One region of the Thiocapsa sp. C2-2m genome, then DNA from elsewhere that is predicted to be linked to it. Evidence: predicted binding sites of a transcription regulator. Region 1 holds the regulator's gene; each other region holds the start of a gene.
What was found. The regulator FNR, encoded in region 1, switches genes on or off when oxygen is low (the NO sensors DNR and NnrR bind a similar motif). The targets are predictions, from matches to a motif close to TTGATNTANATCAA.
Positions count from the first base shown of each region.

Region 2: AADX97_RS18695 (hydrogenase small subunit) is a predicted target of FNR. The motif match lies at 3,138-3,151, and genes of this name have one in related genera.
Region 3: bchE (magnesium-protoporphyrin IX monomethyl ester anaerobic oxidative cyclase) is a predicted target of FNR. The motif match lies at 1,976-1,989, and genes of this name have one in related genera.
Region 4: AADX97_RS13075 (SCP2 domain-containing protein) is a predicted target of FNR. The motif match lies at 2,865-2,878, and genes of this name have one in related genera.

Region 1 is NZ_JBBWVD010000001.1:189,486-195,133, forward strand. It holds gene AADX97_RS00830 (CTP synthase) at 1-253, opposite strand, end outside; gene AADX97_RS00835 (sulfur globule family protein) at 580-972, shown strand; gene fnr (fumarate/nitrate reduction transcriptional regulator Fnr) at 1,134-1,892, shown strand; gene dnaQ (DNA polymerase III subunit epsilon) at 2,096-2,818, opposite strand; gene rnhA (ribonuclease HI) at 3,007-3,438, opposite strand; gene AADX97_RS00855 (class I SAM-dependent methyltransferase) at 3,431-4,192, opposite strand; gene AADX97_RS00860 (transglycosylase SLT domain-containing protein) at 4,384-5,648, shown strand, end outside.
Region 2 is NZ_JBBWVD010000025.1:27,804-33,451, reverse strand. It holds gene AADX97_RS18715 (nitrite reductase) at 1-456, shown strand, start outside; gene AADX97_RS18710 (coiled-coil domain-containing protein) at 601-1,182, shown strand; gene AADX97_RS18705 (arsenite methyltransferase) at 1,306-2,124, opposite strand; gene AADX97_RS18700 (DUF1415 domain-containing protein) at 2,346-2,891, opposite strand; gene AADX97_RS18695 (hydrogenase small subunit) at 3,237-4,319, shown strand; gene AADX97_RS18690 (nickel-dependent hydrogenase large subunit) at 4,316-5,648, shown strand, end outside.
Region 3 is NZ_JBBWVD010000014.1:56,558-62,205, reverse strand. It holds gene AADX97_RS12530 (hypothetical protein) at 1-943, opposite strand, end outside; gene AADX97_RS12525 (DUF2249 domain-containing protein) at 1,141-1,407, opposite strand; gene AADX97_RS12520 (hemerythrin domain-containing protein) at 1,411-1,848, opposite strand; gene bchE (magnesium-protoporphyrin IX monomethyl ester anaerobic oxidative cyclase) at 2,053-3,717, shown strand; gene AADX97_RS12510 (porin) at 3,938-5,266, shown strand; gene AADX97_RS12505 (efflux RND transporter periplasmic adaptor subunit) at 5,634-5,648, shown strand, end outside.
Region 4 is NZ_JBBWVD010000015.1:32,678-38,325, forward strand. It holds gene AADX97_RS13060 (outer membrane beta-barrel protein) at 1-271, shown strand, start outside; gene AADX97_RS13065 (hypothetical protein) at 315-791, opposite strand; gene AADX97_RS13070 (sugar transferase) at 943-2,595, opposite strand; gene AADX97_RS13075 (SCP2 domain-containing protein) at 3,053-3,415, shown strand; gene AADX97_RS13080 (U32 family peptidase) at 3,532-4,461, opposite strand; gene AADX97_RS13085 (peptidase U32 family protein) at 4,616-5,611, opposite strand; gene AADX97_RS13090 (TIGR01212 family radical SAM protein) at 5,631-5,648, opposite strand, start outside.

The DNA.
Region 1 (5,648 bases):
GACCCATCGGGGTGCGCAGGAAGCGCTCGTAGTGGCCGAGATCCAGGTCGGTCTCCGCCCCGTCGTCGGTCACATAGACCTCGCCGTGCTGGAACGGACTCATGGTGCCCGGATCCACGTTGATATAGGGATCGAGCTTGATCATGGTCACCCGCAGGCCGCGAGCCTCCAACAGCGCCCCGAGAGACGCCGACGCGATGCCTTTACCGAGCGACGAGACAACACCGCCGGTGATGAAGATGAACTTGGTCATGGGGGTCGAGGAGGCAGTCGAGGGCGATGGCCCGTATCCGCCGACACGCTACCAAAATCCCCGGATCCGCTCAACGGGGATACAGGCGCGCGCTGACCCGAGCACTCGGGACGACCATCGCACGCCCGAACCCTGCCGCCGGCCCCGGGCCGGCCCCGGCAAACTTCACAAAATCCAGAGATCTGGGTATATTTGACGGCGTTTCGCAAGTCACGAAACACACCCTCTCGGCGCTGCCGGCGCTCGTCAGGATCGGGCGGCGTCGCAGCGGCCTTGATCGATGTTGTTGATGATGAATGTCAAATGTCAATAGAGGAGCGTCAACGATGCATCAAACAGCGAAATTGTTGAGTGCCGCCGTAATCGCAGGCGCCGCCGCCTTCGCCGTGAGCCCGGCCCAGGCGTGGTGGGGACCGGGTTGGGGCGGTCCGGGCTACGGCGGCTACGGGCCCGGTTATGGCTCCGGTCTCGGCGACTTGTTCGGCGACATGCTCGGCGACGGCTGGGGCGACTTCAACATGAACATGAGCGGCGGCGGTCGCGGCTACGGACGTGGTCGCGGCTACGGACGCGGCTACGGTTACGGCTATCCAGGCTACGGTTACGGTTACCCCGGCTACGGCTATGGCTATCCGGGTTACGGCACCCCCTACTACGGCGTGCCGTATGCTGCGCCCTACGCCGCGCCCGCTGCCCCCGCGACCGGCGAAGCGAAGTAAGCCGAACGCCGATTCGTCAGGCTCGCGTCAAGGCCGCGCCCGCGAGGGCGCGGCCTTTTCTTGCGGGTTCAGGTCGACCCGATGACAAGAAGATAATCTTCGCTTGATCCAGATCAAACGACGGTTCAAAATCAGGCGATCGAAGATTGTGGGGCGATGCTGTGAGCCATCATAAAGTCATCTCGTTGGAGACCATTCGCATCGCCTGCAGGAACTGCTCCCTGTCGTCGCTCTGTTTGCCGATGGGCCTTGCACCGGACGATGTGGAGCGACTCGACGAGATCGTAAAGCGAACACGACCGCTTCACCGGGGTGACTTTTTGTTTCGCGACGGGGACCGATTTCGTTCGCTCTATGTTGTGAAGACCGGCTCCGTGAAGACCTTTGCCCCCAGCCCCGAGGGCGGCGAGCAGGTGCTGGGTTTTCATCTTCCGGGCGAGGTGATCGGGTTGGATGCGATCGACAAGGACATCCACGCCTGCTCGGCCAAGGTGCTCGAGACATCCGCCATCTGCGAGATCCCTTTCACCCGGCTCGAAGAGCTCACGGCGACCATTCCAAGTCTTCAGCATCAGATGTATCGGCTGCTCAGCAAAGAGATCGGGCACGACACGGACATGCTCTTGCTCCTCGGTAAAAAGAACGCCGAAGAGCGGCTCGCCGCCTTCCTGCTTAGCCTGTCCAAGCGACTGCACAAACGCGGATTGTCCGCGACCGACTTCTATCTGAGCATGTCCCGACACGAGATTGGTAACTACCTGGGTCTCGCCGTCGAGACCGTCAGCCGACTCTTCACGCGTTTCCAGGACGATGGCCTGATGAACGTCGACCGCAAGCACATTCAGTTGCTCGACGTGGACACGCTGGAGTCGCTGGTGGGCGGCGCCGGGCAGAATCGGCGCCAACAGCAGCAGAGCTAAACTGCGCCCGCTGCGGCTTTGGGATGCTCGTCGGACTGGATCTGCCCCGGAGCGATCGACAACCCTCGGAGTCGGCGCAGTTTAGGAAATTGAAACGATAAAATTCCAAACGGCGTCTCCGCCGAGACTGCGGGGTTCCAAAAGACCACACAGGATCTCGATGACGCATCTTGCGCCGGGCGCGGTTTAGACCGCGAGCGGTGTCATCCCTCGGCGCGAAGCCAAAGACAACCTTCGGCACTTGCCGCCTGGATCGCCGCGAGTCGCTCGGCGTGGGCGGCGAGCGCGGCCGGATCGGCCTGAGTCACCCGCAATCGCGGCCGACTCGGATCCAGTCGGCCGCGCTGCCGAGCGTTCGGCCCGGCATGAGACGGCGTCGCGAGATCCTCCCCGAGACTCAAGGCCACCTGCCCACCGGTCATGGCGAGATAGACATCCGCCAGGATCTCGGCATCGAGCAGAGCCCCGTGTAGGTCGCGATGGCGATGATCCACGCCGTAGCGCTTGCACAAGGCATCGAGGCTGTTGCGCTGCCCCGGATGGATGCGCCGAGCCATGAGTAGCGTATCCATCACCTCGCATCGATCCCCGATCCGCGGTACTTCGGCATTCCAGCCGGTAATCTCGCGATCGAGAAACCCGAGATCGAAGGCCGCGTTGTGAATGATCAGCTCGGCCCCTTCCAAATAGTCCAGGAAGCCCTCGGCGATCTCGGCGAAGCGCGGCTTGTCGGCGAGAAAGGCGTTGGTGATCCCGTGCACGTCGGAGGCGCCCGCATCGATCTGGCGATCCGGCTGAAGATAGCGGTGGAAGTTGTTTCCGGTCAGGCGGCGGTCGATCAGCTCGACACAACCGATTTCGATGATGCGATGGCCAGCCTGGGGGTCGAGACCCGTGGTCTCGGTATCGAGCACAATCTGTCTCATTTAAACCGCGTCCTAAGTGAAACCCGCCGCGTTGCAGGAAAGCAAATCCCCGAGGACTCCAAATGGCTCGTACCTGACGCGGTTTAAAGAGAAAAATTCCGATATCTGAATCGCGTCTGCGCCGAAGTCAGCCGAGTCACGCGACGCCGAGTCGACGCGAAGACCGCGCATGTCATGCCGGACGCGATTCAGCCCCCGATCCCGCGATTTGCCAGTCGGTCCGCACGCTCGTTCTCGGCATGACCGGCATGGCCCTTGACCCACTTCCAGCGCACCTGATGGCCGCCGATCGCGGTATCCAGACGCTCCCAAAGGTCGCGATTCTTCACGGGCTTGCGTTCGGCCGTCTGCCAGCCGTTGCGTTTCCAACGCGGCATCCATTCCTCGACCCCGCGTTTGACGTATTGAGAGTCGGTGACGATCTCCAGACAGGTCGGACGCTTCATGGTCTCCAGCGCCATGATGACCGCCATCAGCTCCATGCGGTTGTTGGTGGTCGCGCGCTCGCCGCCGCACAGCTCCTTCTCGACGTCGCCCCATCGCAACAGGACACCCCAGCCCCCGGGCCCCGGATTGCCCTTGCAGGCACCGTCGGTGTAGGCGCGCACGCAATCAGGCATGACCGGCCCTGCGTGTCGTCGGCTCCGCCGCACCGCCGCGCAACAGCGAGCGCCGCCCCCAAGCCGGGCGCAGCGGCGTCAAGGTAGCCACCCGCTTGACGGCCCGAATCAAATAGACACCGCCCAGAATCGGCCAGAGTCGCCGCCCCAAGGTGTCGAATGCCGCACAGCTCGGTCCCAAGGCGCGCCGGAACGGCGGCCGAAACATGATGTGCTCTCGAATCTCGATATCGAAACCCAACACGGACAACCGATCCTCGATCTGATAAGCGGTGCGGAAACGCCCGCACCAAGGCACCTGCGTCGCCGAACCGCGCAGCAGGGACCAAAGACCCCAGGCACTGAGCGCGTTGAAGCCCAGCACGATCACTCGACCCTCCGGGATCAGGACGCGCTCGACCTCGCGCAGCACCGCATCCGGATCGGGCGAAAAATCCAAGGTATGGGGCAGCAGGATGGCGTCGATCGAATCGCTCGCAAGCGGCAACCGGCTCGGCAATCCGACGATCTCGCGTCCACCGTGACCCGAGGGCTGCTCGCAGGGCATGAGGATCCGATGGCGGATTCGACTTGAGGCCATGGCGTCTCGAAAGCTCTCGGTCACGCCGATCTGGACCAGGTAATAGCCGAAGGTGTCGCTCAGCAGCCGCTCCACACACGCACTCTCAAGCGCCGCCACCTCGGCTCCGAGCGGCGACCGGTACCAGTCTTGTAGTTCTGCCAGGGGTGACCCCGGACCATTGCGCACAGTCATGCCGATGCCTCTTCGAGACGCGCATGTTAACCGTGTTTGAGCGCACTGTCGTGCAGGCGTGCAGGCGAATTTTCTGCGGCCCAATCTGGAATTGGATCTGGAATTGAAGGCCGGCTTTGGGTATGATGCTTTTCTAATTCCTAGAAAACTCAAATATACAATCACTTACTAGGGATTGTTAGGGGGGAAAGATGCTTGATGCCGCTCGTTTGGTGCGCTCGCTCGGCGCGCTCGGCGTCCTGACGCTGATCTTGAACGGTTGTGCGACGGAGACCCGACATGTCGAGAACGACCTCGGAGACCCCGGCTACTCAGGCATGGTTTCCGCGCGCGAATACGGTTACGTCCGACCGGCCACGGATGTTGTGGTCATGGAAAGACGCACCGCCGGGCGTGTGGATTCGCGCGGTGACCTCTGGAACCGTGTCCGCACCGGGATGACCCTCGATCTCTACGCAGACGCCCGCATCGACAGCACGGTGGAGCGCTTCCGCCGAGACCCCCAGTATCTCTCCAGGATGTCCCAGCAGGGGATGCCTTATCTGCATATGATCGTGACCGAGATCGAGCGGCGCGGACTGCCGATGGAGCTCGCCTTCCTGCCCCATGTCGAAAGCCGGTTCAATCCGGTTGCGACATCGCCCAAGGCGGCCGCCGGGATTTGGCAGTTCATGCCCTACACCGGGCTTGAGATGGGCTTACGACAAGATGCCTGGTACGACGGCCGACGTGACCCGCTGGCGTCCACCGGCGCGGCACTCGACTATCTCGAGCAGCTCAACCGACGCTTCGACGGCGACTGGACGCTCGCCATGGCTGCGTACAACTGCGGTCCGGGTCGCGTGGCCGCCGCACAGGCCGCCAATCGCCGCAGCGGCAAGCCGACCGACTACTGGTCACTCAACCTTCCGAACGAAACCAAGCACTACGTTCCACAGATCCTCGCCACCGCACGCTTGGTCGCCGCACCGGCCCGCTACGGCCTCAATCTTCCGCCGGTGCCCGATCGTCCCCAGCTCGAGGTGGTCCGCACGCAGCAGCCGGTCGATTTGAACCGGGTTGCCTCGGCGACCGGCGTTCAGCTCTACGAGCTGCAGCGTCTCAACCCCGCACTCAAGCTCGGACGGACGGCCCCCGACAGCCCCGGCCATATCTTGGTGCCGGTCGGGACCGGTCAGCGGATCGGCAAGAAGATGGGCCAGGTCCAGATCATGCCGGCTATGGCCGCCGTGGCCCAATCCCGACCCAGCGCCGCGACCCGCTCGAAGGTCGCACGCGCCGAGCGCCATAAGATCCATGCGGTGAAGGGTGGCGAAACCATCGCCTCGATCGCCCGCGCGAACGGTATCGAGCCGCGCACACTCGCGGAGCTGAACGGCATCTCCGTTCGCGAGCCGCTGCTCCCGGGTCAAACACTCAAGGTCCAGGCCACCGATGACTCCGCCTTGATCACGCA
Region 2 (5,648 bases), on a different contig from region 1:
TACGAAGACATGGGGAATCAAGGCCCGTTCGGCGCCATGATCCTGCCGTTCGATTACGCGACCTACTACGAAGCGGGTGACACGGCCGCGTCCGTCAAGCAGGCGATCCGCGATCCCATCGTACAGCGCATGTACCAAGAGCCCTTCAAGCTCTATATGATGGACGAGTTCATGGCCTATTTTGGGGTCAGCGGTGGATGGAAGACCGATTATCCGCTGGTCGACGGGGCGCTTGAGAACGTCGAGCCCAAGTGGATGCGTCAGATGGGCTCGCTCATGGTCAATCACGGCATTCAGCCCGTAGGCCGCGACTGCGTCGAATGTCATTCGCCGAGCGGCATCCTGAATTACCGTGCCTTGGGCTATTCGGAGGAGCGTGCGGCGGAGCTCGAGAACCTCGACATCGTCGAGAATCTCCGCCCCGCAGCAAGCCTCTCCGCGACGGACGGCGGCTAAACCGCGTCCAGAGCGACATGCGTCGTTTTCATTGTGCGCTTGGCTTCGGAGATATCTTCGATCCAGTGAGACGCGGTTTAGAATTTAGAATTTTTTAATCCTTTGAACCGCGCCGGCCGGGGAACTTGACATCAGGAGCACAGCATGGGACTCGCCCTGAGACTGTATGAAAGCCTCACCGAGGCGCCCGACGACACGACGCGCTTTCGGCTGATCGTCGACACCATCGATGCCTTGGAGCAACAATGGCCGCGAGGCGGCGATGTCGCTCTTCGCTCGGATGTCCGCGAATCCGAGCTGCGTCTCCAAAAGGAAATCGAGCAGGTCCGCAGCGAGCTCAAAAAAGACATCGCCGAGCTTCGGGCGGACATGCACAAGGAGATCGCCAAATTACGAGGCGAGGTCCAGAAAGACATCGCCGAGCTGCGAGCCGAGGTCCATAAGGACATCGCCGAGCTGCGAGCCGAGGTCCATAAGGACATCGCCGAGCTGCGAAACGAGGTCCAGAAAGACATCGCCGAGCTACGGGGTGAGATTCAGAAAGACATCGCCGAGCTACGGGGTGAGGTTCAGAAAGACATCGCCGAGCTTCGAAACGAGGTCCAGAAGGATATTGCCAACGTTCATGCCGCGATCGAGCGCACCAAGGTCGATCTGCTGAAGTGGATTGTTCCGCTGATGCTGGGCCAGGTTGCCGCGCTTGCGGCTTTGGTCAAGCTGCTCTGAGAAGGCGGCGCGGGGCCGCCACACTCGCGCCGATCGCAATTAAACCGCGCCCGGTGCGGTGTGCGTCATGTGTTGGAATGGCTTGGCCGCGCAGGCTCCGATGACTGTCGGAGCCGGCGCGGTTTAGCCCGGTTTGATCGCCTCGATACTCGCAGAGACCAGATAGTCCGTGACCGGCGTTCCAGGGGCCCAGTCCCGAATAAATTCCCTGCTCTCATGCTTGGGCGACACGCGCACCTGCTCGAAACCCGCACCCTGCAGCATCTGCTCAAGCGCATCGATCCCGGCCGCCCCGGTCATGCAACCCGTATAGAGCGACAGATCCGACCGCAGATCCTCCGGCAGCTCGGCGGTCGCGACGATGTCCGAGATGGCCAATCGCCCGCCCGGCTTGAGCACCCGAAACGCCTCCGCGAAGACACGGGCTTTGTCCGGAGACAGGTTGATCACGCAGTTGGAGATGACGACGTCGACCGAGCCATCCGCCAACGGGAGATTCTCGATCTCGCCGAGTCGAAACTCGACGTTGCGATGCCCGACCGCATCGGCGTGCACCTCCGCGTTGCTGCGCGCCTTGGCCAGCATCTCAGGTGTCATGTCGACGCCGATGACACGACCGGTCTCCCCGACCTGTCTGGAGGCGAGGAAACAATCGAATCCGGCGCCACTGCCCAGATCGAGCACCGTCTCGCCCGGCTTCAGCGCCGCGATCGCTTGGGGATTGCCGCAACCCAAGCCGAGATCCGCACCCTCGGGAACGGCAGCGGTCTCGGCCGCGCTGTACCCGAGCAGGCTCGATTGGATCGACACAGGCCCGCAACAACCGCCCGCAGAGGACGGAGCGCAGCAATCCGCCCCCTCGCCCGCCGTGGCTGCCCGTGCCGTCGCCCCGTAGCGATCGCGCACCGCTTGGCGAAGACTCTCTTGCTCGCTACTCTTCATTCGGACCTCCCGTAGGGTCATGCCGTGAACGAACTAAACCGCGTCCAAGCGACATGCGTCATTTTCATTTTGCATTTGGCTTTGGAGATGCCCTCGATCTCGGTGAGACGCGGTTTAAATTTAATATTTTCTAATATCTTAAACCGCGCAGACTCCAACGCTCGTCACGTCTGCCGAGGCCGATCCCATCCAAAAACATCGCATACCGCGCCGGGCGCGGTTTAAAAGCAGGCTTCCCTCAGCGCCTTCATATAGTCAAGTCCCTTCTCGCGGGCAAATGCAATATTCCTTTCGGGGATAGCCTCCGCATCAGGGTATCGGTCCAGCACATTTTCGATGCTCGCTTCGCGGAGCAGGTGCAACATCGGGTAGAGCGATCTGTTCGTATAGTTTGCCGGATCATCGTCGGGCGCATCGGCAAAACGGTACTCGGGATGGAAGCCGGCAACCTGATACTGACCTTCATAGCCTTCCGCTTCCAGAAGATCTTCCGCCATTTCAACCAAGTCCAGATAATCGTCGAAATCGGGGAAAGCACCAGGCAGGATCAGCAGCGTCGTCTCGATCGACGGGTTCGCATCAAGGCGACGGCACTCCTCGAGAAAGACCCGAAGACAGGCTTCCGTATCGGAGTCGCTTTCGACCCGATAGTGTATTGCGCCGCGATTGAGTTCTTTTGCCGCAAAGGGACACATGCCACATCCGATCACGACCTCCGAGATCCATTTTTTGGTCCGCGCGATGACGTCTTCGGATTCAACCATCATCTATTGAGCTCATTCCTGCAAGTGGAAAGGTGAATTCGGGGCGGTTCCGGAGCCCACACGAAGCAGGTCTGAAGTATACGTCCGGGACGCGGGTAAAGGTTCGTAAGCCGGCAGCAGTCCGATGGCGGCACCTCACTCTGCTGCGCCTGCTCGACTGCAAAGCATTTTTACATCCGGCCTCAAAACTTGTCAGCCATCCTTGCACTCCAGGCCGAGCATAACTCGCATAAATCACGTAACATATTGTTTTTATATATCAAATAATGCATGGCAACCCTTTTGCTAATAAGTCCTCGACCGTCCGGTTCCATCCAGGCGCCGACGTATAGCGGGGACGACAACCAGATGCCAACCACCGAAACCTATTACGAGGTCATGCGGCGCCAGGGGATCACGCGCCGCAGCTTCCTCAAGTTCTGCAGCCTGACGGCCACCGCGCTCGGACTCGCGCCGGCCTTCGCCGGGAAGATCGCGCACGCGATGGAGACCAAGCCGCGGATCCCGGTGGTCTGGCTGCATGGGCTCGAATGCACCTGCTGCTCGGAGTCCTTCATTCGCTCCGCGCATCCGCTGGTGTCCGATGTGATCCTCTCGATGATCTCGCTGGATTACGATGATCTCATTATGGCGGCGGCCGGGCATCAGGCGGAGGCGATCCTGGAGGAGGTGCGCCACAAGCACGCCGGGAACTACATCTTGGCGGTCGAGGGCAACCCGCCGCTCAATCAGGACGGCATGAGCTGCATTGTCGGCGGACGTCCCTTCATTGAGCAGCTTCTGGAGATGGCCGACAGTTGCAAGGCGGTCATCTCCTGGGGCTCCTGCGCCTCCTGGGGCTGCGTGCAGGCGGCACGGCCCAATCCGACGCGCGCCACCCCGGTCCACGAGGTCATCCGCGACAAGCCGGTCATCAAGGTGCCGGGCTGTCCGCCGATCGCGGAGGTCATGACCGGGGTCCTGACCTATATCCTGACCTTCGATCGGCTGCCGGAGCTGGACCGCCAGGGTCGCCCGCTGATGTTCTACGGCCAGCGCATCCACGACAAATGCTACCGCCGGCCGCACTTCGACGCCGGCCAGTTCGTCGAGACCTGGGACGACGAGGGCGCACGCCGCGGCTACTGTCTCTATAAGGTCGGCTGCAAGGGACCAACCACCTACAACGCCTGCTCGACCATCCGCTGGAACGGCGGGGTCTCCTTCCCGATCCAGTCCGGACACGGCTGTATCGGCTGCTCCGAGGACGGCTTCTGGGACAAGGGCAGCTTCTATCAGCACGTCACCGATACCCACGCCTTCGGCGTCGAGGCCAATGCCGATCGCACCGGCATCGCCGTCGCCACCGGCGTGGGCGCCGCCATCGCCGCCCATGCGGCCGTCAGCGTCTACAAACACGCCCAAGACAAGAAGGGAGATGACCAAGCATGAGCGTCACCACGCCCAACGGCTTCGAGCTCGATACCGCCGGGCGACGCGTCGTCGTCGACCCGGTCACTCGTATCGAGGGACACCTGCGCTGCGAGGTGAATCTCGACGAAAACAACGTGATCCGCAACGCGGTCAGTACCGGGACCATGTGGCGCGGGCTGGAGGTCATTCTGCGCGGTCGCGATCCGCGCGACGCCTGGGCCTTCACGGAGCGGATCTGCGGCGTCTGCACCGGCACCCACGCCCTGACCTCGGTACGCGCGGTCGAGGATGCGCTCGGGATCGCGATCCCGGAGAACGCCAACTCCATCCGCAACATCATGCAGCTCACGCTCCAGGCACACGACCATCTGGTGCATTTCTATCACCTGCATGCGCTGGATTGGGTGGATGTGGTGTCCGCACTCGGCGCCGATCCGAAGGCGACGAGCGCGCTCGCGCAAAGCATCAGCGACTGGCCCAAGTCCTCGCCGGGCTATTTCCGCGACGTGCAGAATCGGCTCAAACGCTTCGTCGAGTCCGGCCAGCTCGGACCCTTCATGAACGGCTACTGGGGCAGTCCGGCCTATAAGCTGCCGCCCGAGGCCAATCTGATGGCGGTCACCCACTATCTGGAGGCGCTCGACTTCCAGAAGGAGATCGTGAAGATCCACACCGTCTACGGCGGCAAGAACCCGCATCCGAACTGGCTGGTCGGCGGGATGCCCTGTGCCATCAATGTCAGCGGCACGGGCGCGGTCGGCGCGATCAACATGGAGCGGCTGAATCTCGTCAGCAGCATCATCGACCAGACCATCGCGTTCATCGACAAGGTCTATATCCCGGACCTGATCGCAATCGCCTCCTTCTACAAGGACTGGACCTACGGCGGCGGGCTGAGCAGTCAGGCGGTGATGTCCTACGGCGACATCCCGGATCATGCAAACGACGACTCGGCGGAGAACCAGCTCCTGCCGCGCGGGGCCATCATCAACGGCAATCTCAACGAGATTCACGAGATCGACCTGCGCAACCCGGAGGAGATCCAGGAGTTCGTCGATCATTCCTGGTTCAGCTACAAAGACGAGACGCGCGGTCTGCATCCCTGGGACGGGGTGACCGAGCCCAACTTCGTGCTCGGACCCAACGCAGTCGGGAGCCGCACCCGGATCGAGGCGCTCGACGAGCAGGCCAAGTATTCCTGGATCAAGGCCCCTCGGTGGCGCGGACATGCGATGGAGGTCGGTCCGCTGGCGCGCTATGTCATCGGCTACGCCCAGGGCATCCCCGAGTTCAAGGAACCGGTCGACAAGGTGCTGACCGATCTCGGACTGCCGCTGGAGGCGATCT
Region 3 (5,648 bases), on a different contig from region 1:
GCATGCCAGCCGGCAGGCCGACGCCGAGCCCGACCAGCAGCAGCACGCCGACCAGCGTCGGCGGCGCCGCGAAGGCCCAGGCGACGGCGGCCATGCCGATGCTCAGCATCGCCGACCACCAATGGATCAGCGTCGGATCGAGCCGCGGCCGCTGTCGGCGGCGGATCAGCACCAGCGTCATCACGGCAAAGCCCACGAAACCCAGCCCGGCGGCACCGAACAGCATCCGGCCGAGACGCTCATCGCCGAAGAGCCAGGCCACACTGGCCCCGGTGATCCCGATCAAGAGAACGGGAGCCAGCCACCGCCTGATCGGCGTGGGATAGGCCGGCGTCACATAGAACATCGGCAGCACCTGAATGGCCACGCCCATGACGAGCAGTCCGACCCATCCCATCAGGCCCCAGGCGGCATGCACGTCGACCGTCCGGGCAACGTCCGGTAGTCGGATCCAACCCAGGACAACGGCGACCAGCAGGAGACCCAGGATCACCGTCACGACCAGCGAAATGGCCGCAGTGCGCAAGGCGAGCAGCGTGCCGGGCACCCCGCGCGCCCCCGCCAGAGCGATGGTGACGGGGACCACGAAGACCAGAAAGCCCAGTCCTGTAGAGACCCCGCCGAGCAGTAAAGCCGCCGCACCGCCGGTCAGCAGCAGATGGGTGAGCGTGCCGACCAACCGCACCGCCGGGACCGGCGCACCCGCGACCACGGGCAGCATCTGCAACAGAGCACCGCACATGATCAGGCCGAGATAACCAATGGCGATCAGATGAGTCGCGGCAAGTGCGCCGGGCATCCAGCGCGAGACCAGGAGGGTTGGTCCCTGCCAGGCTAAGAGCAGCCCGGCGGCGATCGCGAACAGCGGCGCAGTGAGAAAAAACCGCGCGGGGATATCGATCGGCGGGGCCTGGTCGAGAGAAAGTCCGCCCGTGTCCATCATTTTATGAACCGCGTTTTGAGTGAGTAACGTCGCTTTGTCGTCTGGGCTTGGCGTCGCCGACACCTGAGGCCATTGGCGCGACGCGGTTCAAAAAAATGAATCGATTGATCTTTTTAAACCGCGCAGCTCCGAAGCCGGTCGGCAGGGAGGAACCGGGAATCCGAGCACTGAACACCGCATGGCCCAACGCGCGAGGTTTAAAAACGGCCCGCGCCCTGTTGCCGGAATCGACTGACCGGACGCTGACGCTCCGGCATGGGTGAGATCAGGATACGATACCGATCGTCCTCTGCGCTGCTCTCCCAGCGGTAGCCCATGCGTCGCAGCATGTCATAGAGCGGATAAGGCTCGCGACGATGGAGCACGCACAGGCGGTCGCCAGGTGGCAGCTCTGCGAGCGCATCGAGAATCCGCTCCATCGGCTCCGGGGCGGGAAGATCGCTGACGTCGAGTGTTCTGTCCATTGCTCATGCCGCCTTTAGCCGGTTGAGGATATCCGGGGTCTGGTCGCCCAGATTCTCCTCGGCCATCGGATAGAGGATGCCTTCTTCCTTTGAGTTGTGTTGCTGGATCACCAGATGGAGCGTCTCCAGGATTCCGAGACAGGCGTCCGCATCCTGCTCGCCGACCGCCTCGTTGAGCTCCTCCACCAAGGAGCGCATCTGACCGTGCTCCATGGTCATTATGGCGGTCGGCCCGGAGGCCCATGGGCTGACGGCGACCAACTCCGGAAACAGCACCTGCTCCTCCATGTCGAAATGGCCGAGCAACGCAGTCGAGAAAGCCTTGTCGTGCTCCGCGAGTCGCGTCCAATCGCCGCCCGAGACCGCCTGCTCGCAGGCGGCGAGCAGGCGGTCACAGCGCTGATGGTCGTCGGTCATAAAGGTGGCGATCGAGTCGGTCATGGCGAATCCTCCGGTTGAATGCTCAGGCATTGTCCCGGCATGGGGCAGTGCTTCCTTGACCTAGGTCAGATCGTATCGACCGCGAACGCGACGGCAACACATGCAAATCCGAGTCACCCGGGCGGATTTGACCTGTGTCAAGGAAGATCAGGAGGCCGACTGTCAATCTGCATTGACACTCACCATCGGCCGGGGGCTCGACGCATGCGCATTCTCTTCATCCACCCAAACTATCACTCGGGCGGCGCCGAGATCGCCGGCAATTGGCCGCCGGCGTGGGTGGCCTATCTCACCGGTGCGCTCAAGACCGCGGGCTTCACCGAGGTGCGCTTCGTCGACGCCATGACCAACGATCTGTCCGAGGAGCAGGTCCGCGCCGCCATCGTCGCGTATCGCCCCGACGTCGTCGGCTGCACGGCCATCACACCCTCCATCTACAAGGCCCAGCGCCTGCTCGAGATCGTCAGGGAGGTCGACCCGAAGATCGTCACTGTGCTCGGCGGCGTGCATGCCACCTTCATGTATCAGCAGGTCCTGGGCGAGGCGCCCTGGATCGATGCCATCGTGCGCGGCGAGGGCGAGGAGATCATCGTCGATCTGGTCCGCACCATCGACGAAGGCCGCTGGCCCGAGGAGCGCGGCAAGGTCAAGGGCATCGCCTACGCCGTCGACGGCAAGATCATCGCCACCCCGGCCGCCCCGACCGTGAAGGACTTAGACGCCATCACCCCCGACTGGGGCGTGCTGGAATGGGATAAGTACAACTACATCCCGCTCAACAAGCGCGTCGCCATCCCGAACATGGCCCGCGGCTGTCCCTACACCTGCTCCTTTTGCTCGCAGTGGAAGTTCTGGCGCGACTACCGCATCCGGGATCCGAAGAAGGTCGTCGACGAGATCGAGACCCTGGTGCGCGACCACGACGTCGGTTTCTTCATCCTCGCCGACGAGGAGCCGACCATCAATCGCAAGAAGTTCATCGCCTTCTGCGAGGAGCTGATCGCGCGCAATCTCGGGATCCTTTGGGGCATCAACACGCGCGTCACCGACATCCTGCGTGACGAGGACGTGCTGCCGCTCTATCGCAAGGCCGGCCTTATTCATGTCTCGCTCGGCACCGAGGCCGCGGCCCAATTGAAGCTCGACCGCTTCAACAAGGAGACCACGGTCGCCGACAACAAACGGGCCATCGCTCTGCTGCGCGATGCCGGCATCCTCACCGAGGCACAGTTCATCGTCGGGCTCGAGAACGAGACCGCCGAGACGCTCGAAGAGACCTATCAGATGGCGCGCGACTGGAAACCGGACCTCGCCAACTGGGCCATGTACACCCCCTGGCCGTTCACGGATCTCTTCCGCGAGCTGGGCGACAAGGTCGAGATCTTCGACTACGAGAAGTACAACTTCGTCACGCCCATCATCAAGCCGGCCGCCATGGATCGTGCCGAGCTGCTCGACCGCGTGATGCACAACTATCGCCGCTTCTACATGCACAAGGCGTTCTTCTCCTATCCCTGGGCCGGCAGCGGCGAGCGGCGGCGTTATCTGCTCGGCTGTCTGAAGGCGTTCCTCAAGGCCGGCTTCGAGCGCAAATTCTACGATCTGGGCAAGGTCAACTACTGGGGTCCGCAGTCCAAGAAGAAGGTTGACTTCCACTTCGACCCCAAACGCACCCGCGTCGCCGAGGGCGGCACCGACTGGAAGGCCAAGCACAGCCGCAAGATCAAGGGCGACGTCCAGGCCCAGATCATGGCCTGCGGTGGCGGCAAGGAGCAGCTCGATCAGGCCGAGATCGATGCCCTGACGGTCGCGCCGCCGACGCTGCCCAAGGCGGCCGCCAAGGCGTCGGTTAAGGTGATGATCGAATAGGAACGGTTTAACAATGAGGTAACATCACTCGACCAGAGAATACCTTTGCCTGGATTCTCGTTGTCGATTACGACAACGAGAACGACAACGATTAGATTCGGTGCTCAATTTATTTCTGAGGCGTGACGGAGGGGCGAAAGCGACCCGCGTCACACGACACCGAAGTGATCGTCTAGCGGATCAGCAAGACACACCTCGGGTTCATTTGCAGGCGCTCGACATGACAACCCTTACCCTCGCCCATCGATTTCTCATCACCGCCGTTTTGGGGGTCGCTCTTACCCCGGCCACCCCTGTCATGGCGACCAACTGGATCATGCTCCAGGGCACCGAGCCCGCCACGGCCCCCGCCTACAAGGCTTTCGGCTTCGTCGGTATCGACCAGCAGCAGACCAGCGGGAGCCACCTCCCTGCGGGTCCCTGGCAGGGACAGCCGATGGTGTTGAACCAGATCCCACCCAAGCTCGAGGAGAATTCCGTCCTTCAGTTCTCCTATGCACGTCTGGGAGTGCGTGGCCGGCTCCTCGACGGCAAGCTGAACTACTGGATCTCACCTCTGGCGGGGGACAACGCCATCTCCGCCAACGGGACCCCGAACGTCAAGTTCACCGATGTGAGCCTGACCCTGAACCGGATCCCCCATGCACGGATCCGCATCGGTCAGTTTTTCATGCCCGGCTCCGAGGAGGGTATGACCCCCGTGATCGTGCGGGACTACATCAACCCGACCAGTGTCGGGAGCCAGATGGTGAACGAGCTGCCGTTCGACAGCGACGGGCTGCCCAGCCGGGACGCCAACGACCCGACGGGCCCGGCGAGCGGCTGGCGCGACACCGGTATTCAAGTCTTCGACGCCTTCACGACCGGCGCCTGGGAGCACACTTATGCCCTGATGGCGGGCACCGGCACCGGGCTTGCGATCTACAACGGCTGGTCGAGCGGGCAGCCCGAGTGGCACCTCTACTGGAGCTCGGAGCTTGTCTTCGGCGGCACCGGCCCCTTCCGCGAGGGGCTCAAGCTCTTCGCCTGGCACCAGGACGGGGAGCGCGAAGTTCGCGCCGGGCTGGCACAGACGAAGCAAGACTTCGACCGCGAGCGCTACGGGCTGGGCGCCACCTTCCGCCGCGGGCCCTGGCGCGCGGCAGCGGAGTGGATTAAGGCCGACGGAATGATCTTCAACGGCACGGATGGCGCCGCGGTGCCGGGAGCCGTCAGCAACAATGGCAATCTGGTCGCCTCCTATGAGGTTCTGCCGAAGGAGGAGGCGGATGGCTGGTATCTGGATGGCGGCTACACCCTCTTCGGGAAACTGGAGCTGCGCACTCGCTTCGATCGCCTGAACCGCGCCACCGCGAGCGCCCTGACCGAGCGCCGCTTCGACACCCTGACCCTGGGTCTGACCTACCGCTTCAACAAACAGGTGCGGGTGCTGGCCGACTACCAGTTCCGCGACTTCGAGGCCCCGGGGTTGCCTGGTAGTGCGGTACCCAACCAGAACCTGGCGGACGTCGACGACCTCCTCGCCTTCCGGGTCTGGGCAAGCTTCTGATCCACAGCACGGGCACACGAAGAGCCCGAGCCACCCGCTTTCTTATGCTGTTCCTCGACAGGGTCGATGGCGAGCGTCCCCACGGCGGATCGATTCTCACGGAGAGCGGGCACCCGGCACCTTTGACCTGAGTCAAGGACGAAGCGCGGCTCCATCCCCATGATTCATACAACTTGGGAGGTGCGCGATGTTCTGGAAGTCCGCTTTCGTTCGGAATGTCTCTGTCCCGTGCATTGGCCTGTGATCTCGATCCCCGTGCCGTTCCGCAACTCCGGGTCCCCGATGGGTCTTCAAGGCGTTTTCCGACGTCGACACACCCTTCTCGACCGACTCCCCGGAGTCGCTCGCCATTGCTTCTGAGCTTCCTATGAACCTTCCCAAG
Region 4 (5,648 bases), on a different contig from region 1:
GCTGGAGCCGTCATGGGCAATCGGCAGTAAGACCATTCTGAGAGGGCTGCTGGGCTATCAGGAGCAGGATTTCCGTGGGGCGGATTTGGATTCTCTCGGGGCTGAATCACGTTTGGACAAGGTCACGGATCTTGAGCTCTGGGTCGACTGGAATCCGAGGAGCGCTGTTCGACTCTCATTGGGCGTCACTCTGGAGGAAAGAGATTCAACCCGTGCGTTTCAGGACTATCGAAACGAAGCGCTGTTCGGACAAATCGAGTTGGGTTTTTAGGCCGAGATCCGATTGATTTGAACCTGGCTCGGTGGGCCCGTACTCACCTTTCGATGAGGCTCCTGAAGCGCGGACCCGAAAACCCTCGCTCGGGAGGGATGCCAGTCGGCGACGCTTCATCATGAAGCTGGCCGAGCGGGACGGGAATCAAGGCGACACTTGTGATTTCCTTGCCCTCAACCTTTACGCTGATCTGACTTCTTAAGTGGTAATACCCCGGTGTATCCGCGCTGACCGCAAAAGACATAGAATCACGGTGAGGAAGTGACGTCGGCACGGCGAGGCTCGATAGGGTCGCACCTTCGCTGGCTGTAATGGCGAGGCTGCCGTCACTGTAGTCGGCAATATTCCAGAAAGAAAGCTCGACCTGTGCATTCAGCGCCTTCGACGGAGATGACGTCACCTTGTATCGAAGGTGAATCGGCGTGTTGGGTTGAGGAGGAAGCGACTCCGCGAGGGCCAAGAAAGCAGCCATTCCCGGGTGCTGTGCCGGATCGTCGCAGCCGAGTACAGGGCTCATCGGCAACATCGGCGCCAGAGATGACGCGAGCAGGACGCAACTCACTATTTTGCGATCGAGCCTCGTCGAGCGAGTGACGTACGCCGGCAAACCTGGGCCACCTCGACTCAGCAGAGGGCTTCGGTCAAGTTTCCCGCTCGATAGCCTTGGATCAGAACGCATTTTTTCCGCTGAATCCTGTCGTGAGCGTGCGGGCGACGATTGTCATGTCCATCCAAAGTGACCAGTTTCGAATGTAATCCAGATCGAACTCGACGCGTTTAGCCATCTTCTCGATCGTATCCGTTTCTCCGCGCCAGCCATTGATCTGAGCAAGACCGGTAATACCGGGCTTGACCTTGTGGCGTAGCATATACCCGCCGACGAGCTTGCGGTAGTGCTCGTTGTGGCTGACAGCGTGAGGTCGCGGCCCGACGATTGACATGCTCCCCAGCAACACGTTGATGAATTGGGGCAGCTCGTCGAGCGAAGTGCGGCGAATGAATGCGCCGAAGGGTGTGACGCGGGGGTCGGTCCGCCGGGCCTGGATGACCTCATCTCCATCCTCGCAGACCGTCATGCTGCGGAATTTCCAGACTTCGATCTTCTCGCCCGCAAGTCCGTAGCGGCGCTGCTTGAATAGGATCGGACCCGGGCTGGAGTGCTTCACGGCGATCGCGATGGCGATCATGGGGACTGCCAAGAGCGACAATGCGATCGTGCTGATGACGATGTCCTCAAGTCGCTTGAGCCAGCCGCTTGCGCCTAGGAAGGGGGTTTCAAAGACGCTGATTGCCGGTATCCCGCCGATTTCCATCCAGCATCGGTGCAGGGGGTCGTGCCGAAGTGGCCTCGGAATGGTGTCCGATTCGGATTCGCCCGATTCGGCTTCGCCCGATCGGCTTAACCACGGCAATCGGGAGCGACGTCGGTCTTGAAGAAGATACACGGAGGCGGTCGTGTCCCCGAGCGCTTCGATCAGGGTATCGATCTCTCCCGCACACTGCGAGGTCGGAAGGGCGATGAAGACGGTATCGACTTCACCGTTTTTGGCGAGGTCCACGACGCTGCGGAGTGATTCGCTTGTCTCGGTGCGGTTTCGCGGACCAGCTTCTCCGATCGGTTGACGATGATCGAACAAGCCGACGGCACGAAATCCCATCCAGTTGTTCTTGGCAATGGTTCGCGCGACGTGATGGGCCAGTTGTCCGGTTCCGGCGATCGCGAGACGTTTCGTGTCGAGTCCACGCCCTCTCGCTGTGCGCAGGAGATGTCTGGCCCCGATCCGGGACGCGGCGAGCAACACGGACGTGGTTAGCAACCATGTCAGCATGACACCGGCCGGGTAGACGAGGGTCGGCCAAATATACCCAACGGCGAACAATGCGACGAAAACTGCGATCCATGCCTCGATCGTGTAGAGGATCTCCGTGCGCATGGATCCGGTCCTCCATGATCGGTAGACGTTCTTCATGTCGGCGAAGACGACGAACAATCCGACGCCGATGATTCCCGACCAGAGGAGGCTGTCCGACCAGGGGGTGTCATGTGCCTGGAGTGCCAGCACCAGGCCGCCGCAGATTGCGGCAACATCCGCTGCGCGCTGTAAGATCAGTACGGCGCTGCCGTACTCTCGAATTCTGGCCTTCCGTTTCGGGGTGCTCGGGGCTAGGTCGATGACTGAATCGATGAGCATGGGGCTATACCTGCTGAGAATTCGTTGCCGTCTCCTTGCCGGCGGGTTTAGCGAGCACGACACTTTTCGAACCTGGCGCCTGGAGCCGGGTCTTTGGGGGGCGCGGTTTCGCGATGAATTATCCCGCATTGTGCGGAAATGTCGATTTTCGTTTGATGACGAAGAAAGATAAGCAAATATTAGGCCATGTGTTCGGTCTCATGTTATGACGAGGGAGCGCGTATGCCGGTATCGATCGGCCGAGGTTGCTGTGTTCGAGTCGGCTGACCGGATTCGGGTATCGGCGGTGTTTTTGGTGCATCGGATATTGCACTGCACCATAGACAGTCATCCGATGGCATGGAGCGCAGGGGTAACCGACGTTATCCCGTGCATCCGGCGTCGAGAATCGGTGGCGCTTGACCTAGGTCATGCCTGGGTGCGGCGGCGCCCCTCGATAATGCCTGGCTGAATTCTCGATATCCATCACCTGAGTCACTTGCGTATGCGTGGTCTTAAAAGTTTTGTCGTTCCCTTGACTTTCCCGTTACGGCTCGTCCCGAGCGTCGCACATAGCCGGGCGCTGTCGGTCATTTTAAATCAAGTCATGGCCGAGGCATTGCGGGATGGGGAGCTGGATTTCCTCGTGGGTCGGCGTGTCGGGATTGAGGTCGACGACATCGGCGTTCGTTATTGCCTCGGTGTCAGCGGCGGGCGAATCTCGGGTTACGGCAAGGACTCGGTCCCGGACGCGACCGTTGCGGGCGGTTTGGGTGATTTCTTGTTGCTGGCCGCACGCCGCGAAGATGCGGACACGCTGTTCTTCCAGCGTCGGCTGCGCATGTCCGGAGACACGGAGCTGGGCCTGTATCTCAAGAACTTTCTCGATGCCTTCGAGCCGCCCGCACGATGGGCGCCGCTGGTTCGGGCACTGGACCGCGTCGCCGGGTTCCGGCTTCCAGGCCGCTGATCGCCGCGGACCGGCGCCTCCGCTTCGGGGGCGGATGCTCGGTATGGATTCCGCGTTCTCGTAGGTCGCCCTACGCAGTATGCCGGGCCGATGACTGAATTCGCCTTCGATCCGGGCTAGGTGGTCCGCAAGATCGGGCTGTTCGCGATACCGGCCTGTCCCGTCCAATACCCGTCGCAAAGGCCCGAGGGGGTCCAGTCGTGCAGCTTCGACATCCCGATCGCGAGATCCATGTCGCCTGCCAGACAGGCGGCAAAGACGTCGATGACGCCTGCTGTGTTCTGCGACTGCGGGCTGATGCGCAGCAGATCCACACCCATGCGCGTGACCTCCCGGAGTGAGGGCAGCAGGTTATGGGTGCCGGCCGATTGGGTCTGGATGCCGTTCAGAGCAAGGAAGGGCTCGCCGTCCTGGGTCGCGACCAGTAGGCCATCCGGGTAGTCGGCGCAGCAGAATCGGCAGTCGTCCTTGGGCAGATCGCGGTTGTAGGCGGTGAAGCAGCGCGCCGAATAGGCGAGCGGCAGGCGCCCGAAGGCGAAGAGCTCGCATTCCACGCCGTCCGCGCGCGCGGCCAGCAGGTCGGCGGCGGTCTCGCGGCCGAGCTCCACCGGCAGGACCCAGCGTTTAAGGCCTCTTGCGACGAGGAAGGCCAGGGTGCGCTGGTTGTAGAGGTTGATCGAATGGCCGGCCACGAAGGGGCGGCCTTCGAGAAACTCCAGCGCGGCCAGATCGTTGGCCTCGACGAGAAAGCGCTCGTCGGTACAGATGCGTTTGAGGGCCTTGAGCTCGCCGTCGGATTCGATCAGGGCCAGTGTCGAGATCACCGCCTCCTTGCCGGCGGCAAAGACACGCTCGGCCAGCTCCCAGTAGTCCTCCGGGCGCAGCAGTCGGCGCTTCGAGCAGATGGTCTCTCCGAGATAGATGACGTCGACCGGGGTCTCGAGCATCTCGGCATAAAAATCGAGGATCTGCTCGCGCGACCAATGATAGAGGATCGGGCCGAGTGAGAGGCGCGGGCGTGGCGTTTGGCTCTGCATGGAATCCATGGTCATCGTCGTTCCGGATCAAGACTCATCGAAAATTATCGCGATTTGCGGGATTAGGCATTCCGACCGCAGATGTCTGCACGTCGTGTAGGGGCGACTTAAGTCGCCCCTACAGGGCCCGCCTTGCGCCCGGGACAGCCGATGCGGGCTCGGTCTAATGCCAGGGCCGGTGATAAGGCCCGATGGTCGTCTGCGCGCCTTCCGAGACCGAGGCAAGGATTTGATGCCAGCTCGCTTTCGCGCGGAACGCCTGCGGATTGCGTTTGCAGGCGTCGATCGCCTCGCGCCACACCCCGGTGACCTGCGAGACATAGCGCGTGCTGCGCTGACGCCCTTCGAGCTTGATGGCGCTCACGCCGGCCGCGAGGATGCCCGGGAGGATGTCGAGCGTGTTCAGGCTGGTCGGCTCCTCGATGGCGTGACGGATCTCGCCTTCGACGGTAAAGCGTCCCTTGCACAGCGTCGGATAACCGGCCGGCTCGCCGTGGCCGCGCCGCTCGATGAGGACGCCGCCGAGCCGGGTCTCCTGACCCTGCGGGGTATCGCGCCACTCCACGTGCGCGGCCGGCGAGCAGGCGCCGTAGGTGTTGGGCGACTGACCGCTGGCATAGGAGGACAGCAGACAGCGGCCCTCCACCATGACGCAGAGACTGCCGAAGCCGAAGATCTCGACCGGGACCTCGACGTTCTCGATCAGGTTCGCGACCTGGGCCAGCGAGAGCACGCGCGGCACCACGACGCGTCGGATCCCGAAATGGCGATGCATGAAGCCGATCGCGGCCGGGTTGGTCGCCGAGCCCTGCACCGAGAGATGCAGATTCAGGTTCGGATGACGCTCGGCGGCATAGTCGAGCACGCCCATGTCGGCGAGGATCAGGGCATCGACAGCCAGGTCCGCCGCCCGGTCGACCGCGGCGGTCCAACGCGACCAACCGCTCGGCTGGGCATAGGTGTTGACGGCGACGAAGACCTTGACCTTGCGGTCGCGGGCGTATTTCAGACCCTCGCGGATCTGTTTTTCACCGAAATTCAGGCCGGCGAAGTGGCGGGCATTGGTGTCGTCGCGAAACCCGATATAAACGGCGTCGGCGCCGTTGTCGACGGCGGCCTTGAGCGACGGCAGATTGCCGGCAGGACAGACGAGCTCCATACAGGGTAGTCTCCGAGGGTCAGGCTGTGCTTGCAAG